2 regions of the Providencia lanzhouensis genome follow, and region 2 is predicted to be linked to the other one. Evidence: predicted binding sites of a transcription regulator. Region 2 holds the regulator's gene; the other holds the start of a gene.

Region 1 (9,895 bases), 960 kb from region 2:
GTCCGTCCATGCCCGGCATACGAATATCGGAGAGCAATACGTCAGGGACGTCATTGTTGAGGGCGGCAAGCACCGCATCGGCGCTGTCAAAACAGGTGCAATTAAGTTCGGCACTGTTGAGCGCTCGCTCTAGTACCCAGCGGATTGAACTGTCATCGTCAACAACCCAGATTTTTCCCTTCTGCATGGCTATCTCCTATTTTTTGATGGGTAGATAAATAGAAAACTCGGTGTGACCCGGCCAACTGTTAAACTCAATTTTCCCCGCATGTTGATCCACTAGACTGCGCGCGATAGATAAGCCTAAGCCAGTGCCATCAGGGCGACCGCTGACCATCGGGTAAAACAGCGTATCTTGGATAGCGAGTGGAATACCGGGACCGTTATCTTCAATATCAATCCGCGCAGCCAGCTTATAGCGCTCCCCTTGCAGCATCACTTGGAATGCGGTGCGCGTGCGCAAAGTGATGGTGCCACCCGTATCGCCAAGTGCTTGCAAGGCGTTACGCGTGATATTGAGCAGCACTTGCTCTACTTGGTCTGGGTAGTATTCCAGATCGGGAAGGCTTGGGTCGTAATCGCGAACCAGCGTGATATTGTCTGGTTTTTCTAACCCGACTAAGCGCATCACATTTTCCACACTATGATGGATACTTTGCTCGGTTTTCGGTCCCGGATATTGAGGTCCTAATAACCTATCGACTAAGGCACGTAGGCGATCGGCTTGCTCAATAATCACTTGGGTATATTCATTTAGCTGCGGGTCGGGCAGCGCCTTAGACAATAATTGCGCCGCACCACGTAATCCACCCAATGGGTTTTTGATTTCATGGGCAAGCCCACGGATCAATTCACGGGCAGCAAGCTGCTGGGCATTTTGCGCTAACTCTTGGCTAAGGCGTCGCTGGCTATCCAATTGGGACAGCTCGACAAGAATAAATTGGTCGGATAAAGGCTGAGCACTTAAAGACATCATGTGAGAGTGGTTATTAAGCACCAGAGTCACTTCGTTTTCGGTAAAACTGTGGCCGGTTTTGAGGCTATTGAGCATCTGTTCATCATTTAATGAACAATAGTTGAATAGTAACGGGAGCGGGGTGCCATAGAGCTTACGGGGGCTTTGTGCCAAAATTTGTAAGGCGGCATGGTTGGCATAATGAATGACTAAATCGTAATCCAGCACTAATACGCTGTTAATTAAGGAATCGAGGAGATGTTCGGGGACAGGTAAATGCTCGGCTTTCATGTAATATTGCTCCTGCACTATTTTGGTGCATTATACGTTATTTACTGATTAACCGATACGTCGAAGCCAATATTTGCTGTTTATCACTCGGTGCAGAGAAAAGGCCCCATCCAAAGATGGGGCAAGTGCTTCACGGCAACAAAGACTATCAGTGGAACGGCGTGTTACGCACTGTAGTACATTTCAAATTCGAGTGGGTGTGGTGCCATACGAACGCGTTGGATATCAGCACGCAGTAATTCGATGTAAGCGTCGATAGCATCGTCAGTAAATACACCACCACGAGTTAAGAACTCACGGTTTTTATCCAGTTCAGCCAGTGCTTCTTCTAAAGAACCCGCCACTGTTGGGATCTCTTTGGCTTCTTCTGGCGGTAAGTCATACAGGTTTTTGTCCATCGCATCGCCTGGGTGGATCTTGTTGATGATGCCATCAAGACCTGCCATTAACTGAGCAGCAAACGCTAAGTATGGGTTAGCCGCTGGGTCTGGGAAGCGAACTTCGATACGACGTGCTTTCGTGCTTGCAACCACTGGGATACGGATAGAAGCAGAGCGGTTACGTGCAGAGTAAGCCAGCATTACTGGTGCTTCAAAACCTGGGACTAAACGTTTGTAGGAGTTAGTCGTTGGGTTAGTGAATGCGTTCAGTGCGCGAGCGTGTTTGATGATACCGCCGATGTAGTACAGCGCCATCTCAGATAATCCGCCGTATTTATCGCCTGCAAATAGGTTCACACCACCTTTAGATAAAGACATGTGGCAGTGCATACCGGAACCGTTATCACCAACTAATGGTTTTGGCATAAAGGTCGCAGTTTTGCCGTATGCGTGTGCAACGTTATGGACAACGTATTTGTAAATTTGAGTCTCATCCGCTTTTTTGGTCATGGTATTAAAGCGAGTTGCGATTTCGTTTTGACCTGCAGTTGCCACTTCATGGTGGTGAGCTTCAACCACTAAGCCCATCTCTTCCATCGTGGTACACATAGCCGAACGTAAATCTTGTGATGAGTCTACTGGTGGTACTGGGAAGTAACCGCCTTTCACTGCTGGACGGTGACCTTTGTTACCGCCTTCGTATTTAGTGCCAGTGTTCCATGCGGCTTCGATATCATCGATGTGATAGTAGCTGCTGTGCATGCTGTTGCCGAAGCGAATGTCATCGAACACGAAAAATTCTGGTTCAGGTCCAAATAACACCATATCCGCAATGCCGCTAGAACGCAGGTAATCTTCAGCACGTTTAGAGATAGAGCGGGGGTCGCGATCATAACCTTGCATAGTGCCTGGCTCTAAAATGTCGCAACGAATGATTAAGGTATTATCGGCGTAGAATGGGTCTAACATTGCGGTAGATGCATCAGGCATTAATACCATGTCAGACTCGTTGATGCCTTTCCAGCCACCGATGGATGAGCCATCAAACATTTGACCTTCTTCAAAGAAGTCTTCGTCAACTTGATGAGCAGGGATAGTGATGTGTTGCTCTTTACCTTTTGTATCAGTAAAACGCAGATCAATAAATCTAACATTGTGCTCTTCGATTAACGATAAAACATGTTTAGCGGACATTCTCGGCTCTCCTGGTCGGGTCTAATCAACTCACGCAGCAATTAAGGTGCGCATGGGTTGGTTTATCTGGCTTCGCAAGATTAATGATTATTTCATTAACAATATTGCAAGCTCTCTAGGGTTATATAAGCGAAAAGCGTGCCAACTTTTAAAATCATCGTAAATGGGGATGATGACAAGAAGATGGCAATGATTAGGCTAAAAAACAGTCTATCATTGCGCTGTATTGGTGCAAGGAAAAGATTTGTCGCACTAATATGGTGCAATTAATGGAACGCGGAAACAAAAACGGTGTAGTGCCATTGATTGGCGCGACACCGTTGGTATTTTTAGAGATATAAAAAGGTTTATTCGTCATTACTGTCAGTTAATAACGTGTTTACTTCTTCAATTTGTTTGACGGCATCATTGATGATCGCTGCAATTTGATGAGTTTGTTCTTCATTTAATTGCTTGAGCACCATTTTGTGGCGGAGCAGGGCTTTAAAACGGCTCACAGCCATTTCGATATCTTCTGATAAGTTGGTGCCTTGCTGTAGTTCACGGGCTTTGGCTAATTTACGGCTGATAACGGCTTCAGTTTCTTTATTCTGCGCGAGGTGTTCAGCCCCTTCTGGAGTAATAGAGAAACTTTTGCGATTACGCTCGACAATTTGGGATTCCAAAAAGCCTTGTTCTTCTAATAGGGTTAAGGTTGGGTAGATGACCCCAGGGCTTGGTACATATAAGCCATTAGATGCTTCTTGGATGTCTTTGATGATTTCATAACCATAGCTTGGTTTTTTTGCCACTAAAGAGAGCACCATAATGTGCAGATCTCCATGGTCAAATAGGCGACGTAAGCCTTTGCCGCGTCCGCGACGCCCTTCGCCGTGGCAGCCTTCATTACGTCCATGACCGTGACGACCCTCGCCGTGACAGCCTTCACCGTGTCCACGACCGTGACGACCCTCGCCGTGACAGCCTTCACCGTGTCCACGACCGTGACGACCCTCGCCGTGGCAGCCTTCATCGTGTCCACGACCATGACGACCCTCGCCGTGACAACATTCCCCGTGGCCATGACCATGACGATGTTCTTGGTGCTCGCTATTGTGGCAGCAGCCACCGTGTCCTCGTTGATGTTCGTCATGATGTGAGGCATAAACATGACGGCATTGATGTATTCTCATAGGAACCTCTGTTATTATTTCGATATATCTAAATTGCGTTGATGGGTTCACTTTATTCCGATATATCTAAATTGTCAAATTAGATATATCTAAATAATAAAAAATACATTGAAATGAGTGATAGACGAAGAAAGTTTATTTTTTATTCTTTTTTTCGGCTGCTAATATTTCCTTTTTAGCGTATTATCCTGCCACTTTGTGATTTCCTAGTGCTGATAATTGCTATTTTTTTGAGCATCTTTGCACGACGACGCAACTGAATGTTTTTTAGCTAAAAACTTTTTTAATAGTGATGGCTTTCACATTTATTCCACTTGTGTGGAAAAACGTGTAAAATAACAGCAAATTAACGTAGAAAGTATGCTTTGGGCATTACAACAACTCATAAAGCATATTCCTTTCCTGTCAATTAAACGGTAAAAATCCTTGTCAATTCAAAACTTAAGAAACATCGCCATCATCGCTCACGTTGACCATGGCAAGACAACACTGGTTGGTAAATTACTGCAACAGTCCGGCACTTTCGGTGAACGTGAAACTGTTGATGAGCGTGTTATGGACTCCAATGACTTGGAGAAAGAGCGTGGTATTACAATCCTTGCTAAAAACACCGCTATCCAATGGAATGGTTATCACATCAATATCGTAGACACCCCAGGCCACGCCGACTTTGGTGGTGAAGTTGAACGTGTTATGTCCATGGTTGACTGCGTTCTGCTGGTTGTTGATGCGATGGACGGCCCAATGCCACAAACTCGCTTCGTAACGCAAAAAGCGTTCGACCACGGTTTACGTCCAATTGTTGTTATCAACAAAGTTGACCGCCCAGGCGCGCGTCCTGATTGGGTTGTTGACCAAGTATTCGACTTATTCGTGAACTTAGGTGCTACGGATGAGCAATTAGATTTCCCTATCGTTTATGCATCTGCATTAAACGGTATCGCTGGTCTTGACCATACTGACATGGCTGAAGACATGACTCCACTGTACGAAGCTATCGTGGAACACGTTGAGCCACCAGCAGTTGATCTGGAAGGTCCATTCCAGATGCAAGTTTCTCAGTTAGATTACAACAGCTACTTAGGCGTTATCGGTATCGGTCGCATCAAGCGTGGTACTGTTAAACCTAACCAACAAGTGACTGTTATCGATAGCGAAGGTAAGACTCGCAACGGTAAAATCGGTAAAGTTCTGACTCATTTAGGTTTAGAGCGTATTGATTCACAACAAGCTGAAGCTGGCGACATTGTTGCACTGACTGGTTTAGGTGAGCTGAATATTTCTGACACCATCTGCCAAGTGGGTAACGTTGAAGCATTGCCTGCACTGGCGGTTGATGAGCCTACAGTTAGCATGTTCTACTGTGTTAACACCTCACCATTCTGTGGTAAAGAAGGTAAGTTCGTTACTTCACGTCAAATCCTTGATCGTCTGAATAAAGAACTGGTTCACAACGTTGCACTGCGTGTTGAAGAAACTCAAGATCCAGATGCATTCCGCGTTTCTGGTCGTGGTGAGCTGCACTTATCTGTTCTGATCGAAAACATGCGTCGTGAAGGCTTCGAATTAGCCGTTTCTCGTCCAAAAGTTATCGTTCGTGAAATCGATGGTCGTAAACAAGAGCCATTCGAACAAGTGACTTTGGATGTTGAAGAACAAAACCAAGGCGACGTGATGAAAGCGTTAGGTGAGCGTAAAGGTGACCTGCGTGACATGATGCCAGATGGTAAAGGTCGTGTACGTTTAGACTATATCATTCCTAGCCGTGGCCTGATTGGCTTCCGTACTGAGTTCATGACTATGACTTCAGGTACTGGTTTACTGTACTCTACATTCAGCCATTACGATGATGTTCGCCCAGGCGAAATCGGCGGCCGTCAAAACGGTGTTCTGATCTCTAATGGTCAAGGTAAAGCAGTTGCATACGCACTGTACAGCCTGCAAGATCGCGGTAAGTTATTCTTAGGTCACGGTGCTGAAGTGTATGAAGGCCAAATCATCGGTATTCACTCACGTTCTAACGACCTGACTGTTAACTGCTTAACCGGTAAAAAACTGACTAACATGCGTGCATCAGGTACTGATGAAGCGACAACTCTGTCACCACCTATCAAAATGACTCTGGAACAAGCTCTTGAGTTTATCGATGATGATGAATTAGTTGAAGTAACTCCACTGTCAATTCGTCTGCGTAAGCGTCACTTGACAGAGAACGATCGCCGCCGTGCTGGCCGTTCTAAAGAAGATTAATCGTTAGTCTTTGAATTAAAATAGAAGGTGCCAAATATGGCACCTTTTTTTATGCCCAAAAATTGAACGATAAATGAATTTAGTTATATCGGAGGAAAAAATTTGTTTATCCAGACACAAACACAGTTTCTTTAGCCAATTTGCTTAATCGATAAATTGAAAAAATAACCTTAATAATCCTCAATTAGGGCTGTTCAGTTGCCTCAATAATGATTAAAGTAAATTTAATGAATAACTAAGAGGACAATTTATGCTGTATATCTTCGATATGGGTAATGTGATTATTGATATCGACTTCAATCGTGTGTTTGATAAGTGGTCTGAACTAAGTGGTACCCCAAGTTCAGAAATCAAAAAGCGATTCACTTTTGGCAATATCTTCCAGCTCCACGAGTGTGGCAAAATTTCAGATATCGAATTTGCTGAACTGCTCTGTGAAGAATTGGGTATCACCCTAAGCTTTGAAGATTTTGCGGAAGGCTGGCACTCAATTTTCATCTCACTAAGACCAGAAGTCATTGATATTATGGAACGTCTGCGTGAGCAAGGTCATCGCGTTGTCGTGTTATCTAACACTAACCGCCTGCATCTTGATTATTGGCCAGAACACTACCCTGAAATTGCAGCGTCCTCTGACTTCCTGTATCTATCCCAAGATTTAGGAATGCGTAAGCCAGACCCAGAAATTTTCAAATATGTTCTGGAATCTGAAGAATTTGAAGCAGCTGATGCGGTGTTCTTTGATGATGTAGAAGAAAACGTAAAAGCGGCGGAAGCACTTGGTATCAAAGGTGTTCATGTCTTGAATAAAGACACCGTTCCTGAATATTTTCGTACTTACGACTTTAGCGCCGAAGTCGAATAATCCAGTTCTTAATAAGGAGTAACGGTGACGTTACTCTTTTTTTTATCGAGTACCCATGATTGCATTAATCCAAAGAGTCACTCACGCGAGTGTGGTTGTTGATGAAAAAACAGTAGGGCAAATTGGTCCTGGTCTTTTAGTTTTGCTCGGTGTTGAAAAAGACGATGATGAGCAGAAAGCAAAACGCCTTTGTGAGAAAGTCCTTGGCTATCGTATTTTTAGCGACGAGCAAGGCAAAATGAACCTTAACGTTCAACAAGCTGGTGGAAGCTTATTAGTGGTTTCACAGTTCACGTTAGCCGCAGATACCAAGAAAGGGATGCGCCCAAGTTTCTCAGGCGGTGCGGAACCGGCGAAAGCGGATCAGCTGTATCAATATTTTGTTGAGCAAAGCCGTGCACAAGGCGTCGTGGCAGAAACCGGTGAATTTGCGGCGGACATGCAGGTTAGCCTGACCAATGATGGCCCCGTGACTTTTTGGCTACAAGTGTAGAAAAATCGCTTAAGGGAGGGGGAGAGATGTACCACCTACGGACACCAAAAGATGAACTTGAATTCGCTGCATACTACCAATTTCGCTGGTCAATGCTGCGAGAACCGTTCAAACAACCCCTTGGCTCTGAAAAAGACGGTTATGATTTAACCGCTCACCATCAAATGGTGGTTGATGAAAAAAATCGCATTTTGGCCATTGGGCGCCTATATATTAATGCCGATAATGAAGGCGCTATTCGCTTTCTCGCGGTTAATCCTGTCATGCAAGGCAAGGGTTTAGGCAAACTGATTATTATGGCGCTTGAAACCATTGCAAGGCGAGAAGGTGTTAAACGCATTGTGTCCAGTGTTCGAGAAGAAGCCGTACCTTTCTTCGCCAAAATGGGTTTTGAACGTCGTGGCGAAGTCACCGGGGAGCTAAAAACCCCAGTTCGACACTATTTGATGATCAAACCAATTGAAACCCTTGACCAAATTCTCCATCGTCCGGATTGGTGCGGTGAGCTCCAGCAAGCTTGGCACAAGCATATTCCATTGAGTGAAAAAATGGGTGTACGTATTGAACAGTACACAGGAAAGCGCTTTGTGACGACAATGCCAGAAGCAGGCAACCAAAACCCTCATAATACTATTTTTGCTGGAAGCCAGTTTTCTCTCGCCACGTTAACTGGCTGGGGAATGATTTGGTTGCTGCTACAAGAGCATCAATTAGGCGGAGAAATTGTTCTAGTCGATGCCAATATTCGCTACGCAAAACCCGTTAGTGGGCGTCCAACCGCAGTGGCTGATCTATCACACCTTAGTGGGGATTTAGATCGCCTCGCCCGAGGAAGTAAAGCGCGGGTAAAACTAGAAGTGCATGTGAGCAATGCAGAAAACCAAGTGGGTGCGGTATTTAGCGGCATATACATGGTGCTGCCAGAAACGAAAAAAGAGAAAAGCGAATAATGTTTTTAGGTGGCTGACTGTTTTTGGTGAAGAATCGAAAAAGCAGGCAATCCGAAGGGATGAGCCTGCTTTTTTATTGCTTACTAACTCACTGCTTTATTGAGTAGCCATATCAGGAACATGCCTATCAACAGGGTAGGTATTTTCTGCTGGTACAGTGTGTGATTCTAGCTTGGGTTGGGATTCTGCTGATGGCTCTACGGGGGCGACGCCAGACGCCACATGGCCATCAACCACAGTACGCAGTTGAGCGCTTCCTTGAAGTGGCTTAGCGGTTAATTTTCCGTTGAGGCTTGATACTAGAGGTGATGCGAGTAAATCCCCTTGTAATGAAGCCTCGAAATCTCCCCACATTTGTGGTGAAAAGCCTGACCAACCCCATTGGTTTAAATCACTTAAATCAATGTTGGTCCCTGATGCACGTAATTCAAAAGGTACTTTATTTGGCTCTTGCTGTGCCAGTAAACCAATTTTTGCGATACCACGGTCAACGCTGCCACTGAGGCTTGCGGCGGCACGCCCATTACTTCCTGCAATTTCTAAAAGTGGACGACGGATCATCACCTGGTTGATGGTACCTGTATCGGCATTGAAAGTAGCTTGCCCCTTCCAGATTCCCCACTGTTTCTGTTTGATCAGGTCAACATAGCGAATGTTGCCGCTTAACGCGGTAAATTCGAAAGGAAATTCAGGTTGAATATTCATCAGCAAAGATTGCGTGACGGTAAAATTATCAATGGCGAATGTGGATAACCACGCTGGTGTGGGTTGAGCAAAGAACGACAGCCAATTATCTGGCAAGGTATACAGAACCCCAGCGAGCGTACCGTCAGTGATGGTCAGTGATTTATCATTACGTTGCCAAACCGCACTGAGGTTAAAAATACCTTTATTGTAGTAGCCGGAGAGCTTATCAACATTGAAGTTATCACCGTCAATGTTCAGCTCACCGATGAGCGTATCAATTTGCTGGTCTTGGATAACCAATTGATCGACATTGAAATTAATATGGCTTTTCGAGCTGCTCCAACTCCCTCTCACCAAGGCAATTTGATCGACTTCGCTGCTCAGACCCGACAGTGCCCAATCGCGCCCTTGAATATCTACATTGGTTAGTTGTAATTGGTTGATTTGCAATGTTCGGTCACTGTTTATTGCATCAAACAGCGCATCAAAGGTTAAGTCATTCTGCCAGCCCACTTTATTCATCGACAGGTTATCAATGGTGATAGAACCGTCAGCAAACCATTTTCCTTTACCCGTGATCGCCCCATTATTGAGGTAGCCGCTGATTTGGCTAAAATCTGTTACCTTTTCTTGTAATTTCCCCGTGACCGCGACATTT
Region 2 (9,895 bases):
TGGGGACCGGCTTAGTAGTCACTGAGCTGATGGGACAGGGTGTGAGTGGAATTACGGGGGACTATTCCCGTGGGGCATCCGGTTTTTGGGTAGAAAATGGCGAAATTCAGTATCCTGTGAGCGAAATTACCATTGCAGGTAATTTGAAGGATATGTGGATGAACATGGTGACTATCGCCGATGATATCGAAACGCGCAGCAATATTCAGTGTGGTTCTGTGTTGATCCCTGAAATGAGTATTGCAGGGCAGTAAGTTCTAGTTGAACAATAAGCGCTAAATAGCAAAAAGGCACTCAATGAGTGCCTGAATACCGCCTGAAGACTAACGACAGTTTCTTGATGGAAACTTTTTTCGGCTAGTCTTCTTTCTCTTGTTGAGCATCGCAACTAGCGATGGAACTCGCCAGCCGCTTCAGGTTGATAAACAATCTCTAACACACGAACACGGGTTTCTACGCCGTTTGGCAGCGCCCAGCTAATTTCGTCGTTAACATGTAAACCTAATAAAGCTGCACCGATTGGCGCCATCACGGACAGTTGTTCTGCACTATCTTTGAGAGAGGCAGGGTAAACCAATGTGCGTGTGCGCTCTTCGTTACTGATTAAATCTAAGAAACGAATAGTGCTGTTCATTGTGACCACATCCGCAGGGATCTCTTGTGGAGATACGATATCTGCGCGGTCTAATTCGTCGTTTAGTGCTTCAGCAACAGGCGTACCCGCATAAGCGGCTTGCTCCATCAGGGCATCTAAGCGTTCTGCATCTAAATCATTGATAATAATTGTTGGCTTTGTCATACCACACTCCAATAGGGACGTACAAAGCAAACACCCCCCACCCAGAAGGCAGGGGGTGTTTGCTAGAAAATAGATTATGTAAAATATTAGGCGCTATAGGCGTTAAAGGGAAGAGATCGGGATCACGAACTCGGTGCCTATGCGTGTAAAACCATGTATATCGCTCTGTTCGCTAAGATGTAATGACGCAATGAGTTGGACTACTCTTCGTCAAATCCACTTTCAAACAGTTTAATGATTGCGGATAACGCCAAATCTTCATCGGGTCCGCTAACCTCGATATCAATTTTACTACCTTGTTCCGAGTCTAACATCAACATCGCAATAACGCTATCCGCCTCGGCCTCAATTTGGCTGTCATTTTTTAAAATGACTCTAGAGTTAAATTGTTTAACTAAATCATAGAGAAGCATTGCTGGTCTGGCATGCATACCAAGGCGGTTTTTTAGCGTAATCGTTGCTTTGACGGTCATTGCTTGCGTTTTTCCAACGTTCTGTGGCGTGACTGGACGTTTTTCCCTCGGGAGCGGAAATAATCAGCCAGCTGTTCTGCCACATACACCGAACGGTGTTTCCCTCCCGTACAGCCGATGGCGACGGTGAGGTAGCTGCGGTTATTGGTTTCTAACATCGGTAACCATAACTCTAAGTAACTACGAGTCTGGTAAATAAAGTTATGAACCTCGGTGTGTCTGTCCAAGAAGGCCGCAACGGGACGATCTAAACCGGTCATTGGGCGCAGTTTAGGATCCCAGTGTGGGTTTGGTAAAAAGCGCACATCGAAAACGTAGTCAGCATCAATTGGAATACCGTGTTTGAAACCGAAGGACTCAAACACCATGGTCAGCTCACGCTCGCGTTTGCCCATTAAGCGGGTTCTGAGCATTTCCGCTAATTCGTGCACTGACATTTCTGAGGTATCAATGACCAAGTCAGCGCGGGAGCGTAGCGGTTCTAATAGCTCGTTTTCTTCGTCGATGGCACTTTCTAAGGATAAATTTTTACTTGAAAGTGGGTGTAATCGACGAGTATCACTGTAACGACGAATTAATGTGTTGCGATCTGCATCCAGAAATAGCAGTTGTGGCGAGAAGGTTGATGGCAGTTTATCAATCGCTTCTTCAAACACTTCTGGATTGTCGGGCATATTACGCACGTCAATGCTCACGGCCGCAGAAATATTGCGATCGGCAAGTGAATTAGCCAATTCCGGCAGTAAGACTACCGGCAGGTTATCCACACAATAGAAACCCATATCTTCCAGCGCGCGTAGGGCAACGGATTTTCCCGAACCGGAACGGCCGCTGACAATCATCAGCACCATGAGCTAACTCCCTTCTGTCTCTTAAGGATTTATATCTTAATGATCGATTTCTCACTGATCACACATTTCTAATTGATCAAACACGTCTGACTATTTTGCATTTTGCGGTGTTTTACGATGCCGAATGAAAGAAATCATAACAATATCATTAGGCTGGCATCAACACATATCAGTTATTACTTACTCAATGATGATCTGGTATAACTCTTCGTCACTTTGCGCACTACGCAGACGCTTACAGAACGCTTTATCCGCTAATTTTTTAGCGATAAGAGACAACGTATGTAAGTGAGTTTTACATTGATCCGATGGAACAAGTAATGCAAAAAGCAGATCAACAGGTTGGTTATCAATCGCATCAAACGCAATGGGCTCTTCTAAATGCAAAAATACGCCAGCGGCGCGTGCACTGTCGCCTTCATTGAGTTTGCCATGAGGGATTGCAATTCCACCACCAATACCCGTGGTGCCAACTTTTTCTCTGGTTAGTAACGCTTCAAATACCGTATTTTCCGGTAATCCCAACTCGGCGGCCGCTAACTCACTAATAATTTCTAATGCTCTCTTCTTACTGGTGCAAACTAAATTATTACGTGTGCAACTGGCGGATAAAACATCGCTTAATTGGATTTCTATATCACTATTCATTTTATTATTCACTTAGGACTACAAAACCAGATGATGTATGCCACCATCTGGTTCAGAACATTAATCAGTCAACGACTGGCTAAATGTATTAGTGTTGTCTCAGTTTTTCTTTATGTTTGGTTAATTGGCGTGACAGCTTATCAAGGAGTAAATCAAGTGCCGCGTACATATCGTCGTCTTCCGCTGATGCGTGAATTTCTGCGCCGTTGAGTTGCAGGGTGGCTTCAGCAATTTGCTGAACTTTTTCCACTTTCAGAACAACTTGGATACTGTTAATACGATCAAACAATTGCTCTAATTTCTTGAGTTTTTTCTCAACCGTTTCGCGCAATGCCGGTGTAACTTCAATATTGTGTCCAGTAATCTGAAATTCCATACAATCTTCCTTATATTATTGGGTTAAACCAACTGTTTACGTTGATTTGATGGCGGAATAGATAATGACTCACGATACTTAGCAACAGTTCGACGAGCAACTTGTATACCTTGCTCTGCCAGCATACTCGTCAATTTACTGTCACTCAATGGTTTTGCTGGGTTTTCCGCAGCAACCAGCTTCTTCACCAGCGCACGAATCGCAGTGGAGGAGGCTTCTCCTCCGGTGTCCGTGCTGACGTGACTGGAGAAAAAATACTTCAACTCAAAAATGCCTCGTGGACTATGCAGAAATTTTTGAGTTGTCACACGGGAGATAGTCGATTCATGCATGTCCACCTGATAGGCAATGTCTGCCAAAATCATTGGTTTCATATACTCTTCGCCTAACTCAAAAAATTCTTGTTGTTGCTCAACAATACAGGTCGCCACTTTAAGTAATGTTTCATGGCGGCTCTCTAAGCTTTTAATCAGCCATTTCGCATCCTGCAAGTGACTGCGAATATATTGCGTGTCACTTTCGCTGGCTGAATCATTTGCCATTGAAGCATAATGATTATTGATGCTTAACTTAGGGATGCTATCTGTATTTAACTCAACTTGCCAGTGCCCACCGACTTTTTTCACCAGCACATCGGGAATAACATATTCCGATTCACCCGTATTGATTGACTGCCCTGGCTTGGGATTCAGCGTAAGGATCAGGTCAATTGCTGTTTTCAGCGCATCTTCTTTTAAGCGGGTCAGTTTGCTCAGTTGCCGAAAATCACGATTTGCCAGTAAATCAATATGATTGCTAATAATCAGTCTAGCTTCTTGCAGACCAATTGTCTCTTTTGGGTATAAAGAGAGCTGGATCAACAAACACTCTTTGAGATCCTGAGCTGCCACGCCTAATGGGTCAAAATGCTGGATACGTTTTAAAACGGCAACGACTTCTTCTAAGGTGATATCGGGGTCATCAATCCCTTCGTGGATCTCACTGATTGAGCTTGTGAGATAGCCTGAATCATCAATTGAATCGATAATCGAAGTCGCAATCGCGCGATCGGTATCGGTAAACGGGGTGAGATCCGCTTGCCAGATTAGATAATCTTGCAGTGTTTGGGTAGTTTCCCCTTGGTAAACAGGAAGTTCATCGAAGCTGTAGTCGTTGCTAGTGCCCGACGGGGTACCTGCTGTATAGATTTCATCCCAATCAGCATCTAGGGGAAGCTCATCGGGCATATCCGCGTTTTCAAGGGCATCTTTGGTATCGATTTCGCTGCTGTCAGTGTCGTTGCCTAGGTTATCTAAGTTCTCTTGCTCAGAGGATGACTCTTCTTGTTCAAGCAGAGGGTTGGTTTCAAGTGCGAGTTGAATTTCTTGTTGAAGCTCAAGTGTGGATAACTGCAACAGGCGGATGGCCTGTTGCAATTGAGGTGTCATTGCAAGTTGTTGACTGATTCTGAGCTGCAAACTTTGCTTCATGAATGTGCTTTATTCTCCATTACCACTTACACAACCAATGTCATGACAACCAACAAGGCAATACTACAAACGACAGTCTACAAGCGATAGTCTACAAACTACAGTCTAAAGCCTTCACCCAAATAAACACGTTTCACTTGCTCGTTTTCAAGGATCATCTCTGGTGAGCCGTGAGCAATCAAGTGCCCTTGGCTGACAATGTAAGCACGCTCGCAAACATCGAGAGTTTCGCGGACGTTATGGTCGGTGATTAACACACCAAGCCCATAGTCACGCAAGTGTTGGATGATTTTTTTGATATCCAAAACGGAAATCGGATCAACCCCTGCAAACGGCTCATCTAACAGGATAAATTTTGGATTAGCAGCGAGGGCGCGTGCAATTTCCACTCGACGACGCTCACCACCGGACAGTGACTGACCTACGCTATCACGCAGGTGAGTAATACTGAACTCCTCCATCAGCTCTTCAGCACGCTCTTTGCGCTGTTCTGAGGTTAAGTCAGGACGAATTTCTAACACGGCCATCAGGTTATCATACACACTGAGGCGGCGGAAAATAGATGCTTCTTGAGGAAGATAGCCAATGCCACGACGAGCGCGCTCATGCAGAGGAAGTAAGCTAATATCCTCACCATCAATTAAAATTTTACCAGCATCCCGCTGAACAATGCCGACTACCATATAAAAAGTGGTCGTTTTACCCGCACCGTTAGGGCCTAAGAGACCGACGATTTCCCCTGATTTCACTTCCAGGCTGACGTCAGTGACTACGCTGCGTTTTTTATAGGATTTCGCCAGATTCTCTGCGGTTAGTGTTGCCATAACAATTATTTACTCTTACTTGTTGATGAACCCTGCGCTGCTGGGCCTTTCTCTTGTAACTGGGCTGGTAATAAGACAGTTGTTACGCGCTTGCCTTTATCGCTGAACGCTTCCATTTTTTGTGTTGGAACGACGTAAGTGATCTTATCGCCTTTGATATTACTATCGAGCTGCTCAAGGTAGGCATCACCCGTTAATGTCACCAGCTGCTGATCAACTTCATAACGTGCTTTGGATGCGTGACCTTTAATTGGTTTGCCATCGTCTTGTAACTGGAAGAAAGTCACTGGCGTACCAAATGCTTCAATGACGATTTTATCGGAATCGCTGCTTGGGCGAGTCACAACAACTTTGTTGGCACGAATATCAATGGAACCTTGCTTGATAACAACGTCATCAGTAAATGTGGTGATATTTTTTTCTAAATCAAGAGATTGCTTAACCGAATTAATGGTCATCGGTTGTTGGGTATCTGTTTTCAGTGCCATTGCCGGTAGGCTAAGAGCCAAAATTGCACTTGCAATAGCCCCTTGAATAAAACTTTTCTTAGTTACTTGATTCATTGTGTTGCTCTTTTGGTTGTAACTCATAGTGAGTTTTAACATCTTCAATTAATTCAGCGGTTCTTGTACGAAGGTTCCCCTTCATTTTTAAGCCCGTTGAATTTAGCCCGTGTCCGATAATGGTAACTTTATCGTCAGATGAAACATCTTGTGTGACTAGATTGACCACCGCATTATCTGTGGTAATGCGCTGGATTTGAGGCTCAGGAGTCAAACTGTCAACTTGAACATCGCTATACAGGTAGAGCACACGCTCTTTGGTTAATCTTGCCTTAATGGATTTCACCGTCCAAGTCGGCGTACCCGCATCGTTATAAGTGGTTAATACCGGATTGGTAAACCACGTGATTTTCCCATCGGTATAATTATCAACTTTGCTCGCGGCGAGTTTATAGGCTAAATCACCCGCTGGATTATAGACGAAAGTTACTGAATCATCAGTTTGATAATTAGGTTTCCCGTCATTGATTTCGGTTGTTAATGGTTTGGAGTCATCGTAAACCGAAAAGTTCCAACCAATTAGCCCCAATACAATGAGGGATAAAACAGTGATTAACCACTTTTTTGCGTTGCTCATGAATGATATCTGTTCTTTAAATCGACAAGCCTTTAGCTTCTTCCAGTTTATTTTGGGATAACAGAATAAGGTCGCAGAGTTCACGTACTGCCCCTTTTCCGCCACCAATATGTGTTACATAGTCTGCTTTAGGTAATAACAAAGGGTGTGCATCAGCAACCGCAACGGATAACCCAACTTTTGCCATCACGGGCCAGTCAATGAGGTCATCACCAATGTAAGCTGTTTGCTCTTCTGTTAGTTGTAGTTTATCTAACAGTTCGCGATACGCCAAAAGCTTATCGCTTTGTCCTTGGTAAAGATATGTAATACCTAACGTTTGGGCTCTGTCTTCCAGCAATTTAGCTTTGCGTCCGGTGATAATAGCGACTTCGATACCTGAGGTTAATAGGCAGCGAATGCCATACCCATCGCGGACATTAAAGGCTTTTAATTCTTCGCCATTATTCCCCATATAAATTAAACCGTCGGACATCACGCCATCGACATCACAGATAAGCAGTTTAATTTTGGTCGCTTTTTCTATCACAGAATTTGCTACAGACCCATAGCAAGTATTCTGATAATTAGGGTTCATTCTATTTCCTTTATGTATACTTTCGACTTATACCACACCCGCTTGCAGTAGGTCGTGCATATGGAGAACACCCACTAATTGGTCGCCATCTGCCACTAATAACGACGTGACATGGCGAGATTGCATCAGGTTCAGCGCTTCAACAGCTAGCATACCTGGCGCGACTCGAATACCGCCCGGCGTCATTAAATCGGCAATTTTGGCATTGTTAAGGTCGATGCCCATATCAAAAATACGGCGCAAATCCCCATCCGTGAATATCCCTTGAATATTCATATCGTCATCACAAATGACGGTCATACCCAGCTTTTTACGGGTAATTTCCACAAGGGCTTCGCGTAATGTGGCACTTTTCGGAATATGAGGGACATCGTCACCGGTACTCATTAAATCACGAACTAAGAGTAAAAGTTTGCGCCCAAGTGCGCCCCCTGGATGAGATAGTGCAAAATCATCTGCTGTAAAGCCGCGGGCGGTTAATAATGCAATGGCTAACGCATCACCCATCACTAATGTTGCCGTGGTACTTGTTGTCGGTGCCAAACCTAGCGGGCAGGCTTCTTGTGGTACTTTTATGCATAAGTGGATATCTGCATATTTGCCCATGTTACTGTCTGGATTATTGGTCATGCAGATCAGTGGGACTTTGATACGCTTTAACACTGGCAGTAGGGCTAAGATCTCTCCTGATTCACCAGAGTTCGAAATCGCTAATACAACGTCTTTATTGGAGATCATCCCTAAATCGCCATGGCTAGCTTCCCCAGGGTGCACGAAAAATGAAGGCGTTCCTGTGCTGGCAAGCGTCGCCGCAATTTTCCGTCCAATATGCCCTGATTTCCCCATCCCCATAACGACCACTTTTCCCTGACAAGCAAAGATTTGCTGACAAGCAAGATCAAAGTCATGATTAATATATTGTTCTAGGTTTTTCAGACCTTCGCGTTCGATATGGAGAACTTCTTTACCTACTTTCTGAAAATCGATATTTGACATGTCTAATTCCATGTGTGTTTTCGGGTGAATCAAAAGTGTCGGTTGGATCCAAAGTTTCGGTTAGATCAAAAAAGAGAAATCGGATTGTATAACGAATACTTAGTATCAGTAAGTATTTTGTCTCTAAGCTTTTATGAATGTCATAGTTATGAGTCTTTATTAGCGATTTGAGCTCAAAAGAGCCTTTTAGGGATTAACCGCACCGATGCCCAAAAAAAATTTTTTTAATTCTCTTACCCTTATGGTTGGATATATAAATTTCTAAGAGCTATCTTCTATTAATTAGGTAAAATATTAGTTAATACTATTTGGTTTATGTTTCTGTAAAACCCTGAATTTATTTAGGCAGAATCATAGTTTGACCTATAACGAGCTATTAAACGATGCAAGCACAGACAGAGAACTTAATCGAAGTCAAAAACATGTCATTTACGCGGGGCAATAGGAAAATATTCGAAAATATTAACCTAACTGTGCCTCGTGGTAAAATTACTGCGATTATGGGGCCTTCAGGGATTGGTAAAACCACATTGCTCAGACTGATTGGTGGGCAACTGCGCCCAGAGGAAGGGGAAATCTGGTTTGATGGGGATAATATTCCTGCGCTGTCTCGTTCTAAGTTATACCAATCGCGTAAAAAAATGAGCATGTTATTCCAATCCGGTGCCTTGTTTACCGATATGGACGTTTTCAATAATGTGGCTTTCCCTTTGCGTGAGCACACGAATTTACCGGAATCATTGATTCATACGACGGTGATGATGAAATTAGAAGCGGTGGGGTTACGCGGAGCCGCAAAATTAATGCCATCAGAACTTTCAGGTGGAATGGCTCGCCGTGCGGCGCTGGCAAGAGCTATCGCTCTGGATCCTGACCTGATTATGTTTGATGAGCCGTTTGTGGGGCAAGACCCGATTACGATGGGAGTTTTGGTCAAACTGATTGATGAACTCAACCAAGCGTTAGGGGTAACCTGCGTGGTGGTTTCCCATGACGTTCCTGAAGTGCTAAGTATTGCCGATAAAGCGTATATTGTGGCGCAGCAACATGTTATTGCGAAAGGAACTGGGGAAGAGTTACGCGAGAACCAAGATCCGCGCGTCAGACAGTTTATGGATGGAATTGCTGATGGTCCTGTGCCATTCCGCTTTCCTGCCAATGACTATTCGGCTGATTTATTAGGGTAAATGAACATGATAATTAAGGCGATTGCTGCCTTCGGACGTCGATGGATTGAAACATTTGCGGCTTTTGGTCGAGCAGGCTATTTATTATTTGGTGCACTATTTGGCAAACCTGAGTTTGGCAAGCAGTGGCCGCTGTTAGTTAAACAGCTTTATTCGGTAGGGGTTCAGTCTCTGCTCATTGTGGCGGTGTCTGGTCTATTTATCGGGATGGTGCTCGGTTTACAAGGTTATTTGGTACTGACGACGTTCAGTGCAGAAGCCAGTCTTGGCATGATGGTAGCGCTTTCGCTATTACGCGAACTGGGACCGGTGGTCACCGCGCTGTTGTTTGCGGGGCGAGCTGGCTCGGCATTAACCGCAGAAATTGGTTTGATGAAAGCTACTGAGCAGATTTCGAGTTTAGAAATGATGGCGGTGGATCCTCTGCGTCGTGTTGTCGCCCCAAGATTTTGGGCTGGGTTCATTAGCATGCCGTTGTTATCACTGATTTTTGTCGCCGTAGGTATTATTGGCGGAGCCATTGTTGGTGTGGATTGGAAAGGGATTGACCCCGGT

What was found. Region 2 encodes sigma-54, which starts transcription at its own class of promoters, with help from an activator protein. Its sites were predicted from a motif close to GTTGGCACANNTTTCGCTNT; they were not measured.
Region 1: the regulator sigma-54 is predicted to act here: its motif matches at 2,947-2,966, upstream of glnA (glutamate--ammonia ligase).

The regions. Positions count from the first base shown of each region.
Region 1 covers NZ_CP174123.1:291,866-301,760, forward strand. The annotation lists gene glnG (nitrogen regulation protein NR(I)) at 1-187, opposite strand, end outside; gene glnL (nitrogen regulation protein NR(II)) at 197-1,246, opposite strand; gene glnA (glutamate--ammonia ligase) at 1,411-2,820, opposite strand; gene ACIH2S_RS01360 (helix-turn-helix transcriptional regulator) at 3,168-3,992, opposite strand; gene typA (ribosome-dependent GTPase TypA) at 4,419-6,242, shown strand; gene yihX (glucose-1-phosphatase) at 6,493-7,107, shown strand; gene dtd (D-aminoacyl-tRNA deacylase) at 7,163-7,600, shown strand; gene fabY (fatty acid biosynthesis protein FabY) at 7,627-8,550, shown strand; gene ACIH2S_RS01385 (AsmA family protein) at 8,647-9,895, opposite strand, start outside.
Region 2 covers NZ_CP174123.1:3,458,900-3,468,794, reverse strand. The annotation lists gene pmbA (metalloprotease PmbA) at 1-254, shown strand, start outside; gene rnk (nucleoside diphosphate kinase regulator) at 389-799, opposite strand; gene npr (PTS phosphocarrier protein NPr) at 1,000-1,272, opposite strand; gene rapZ (RNase adapter RapZ) at 1,269-2,123, opposite strand; gene ptsN (PTS IIA-like nitrogen regulatory protein PtsN) at 2,304-2,771, opposite strand; gene hpf (ribosome hibernation promoting factor) at 2,860-3,147, opposite strand; gene rpoN (RNA polymerase factor sigma-54) at 3,171-4,616, opposite strand; gene lptB (LPS export ABC transporter ATP-binding protein) at 4,715-5,440, opposite strand; gene lptA (lipopolysaccharide ABC transporter substrate-binding protein LptA) at 5,446-6,003, opposite strand; gene lptC (LPS export ABC transporter periplasmic protein LptC) at 5,987-6,580, opposite strand; gene kdsC (3-deoxy-manno-octulosonate-8-phosphatase KdsC) at 6,597-7,157, opposite strand; gene kdsD (arabinose-5-phosphate isomerase KdsD) at 7,185-8,153, opposite strand; gene mlaF (phospholipid ABC transporter ATP-binding protein MlaF) at 8,537-9,340, shown strand; gene mlaE (lipid asymmetry maintenance ABC transporter permease subunit MlaE) at 9,347-9,895, shown strand, end outside.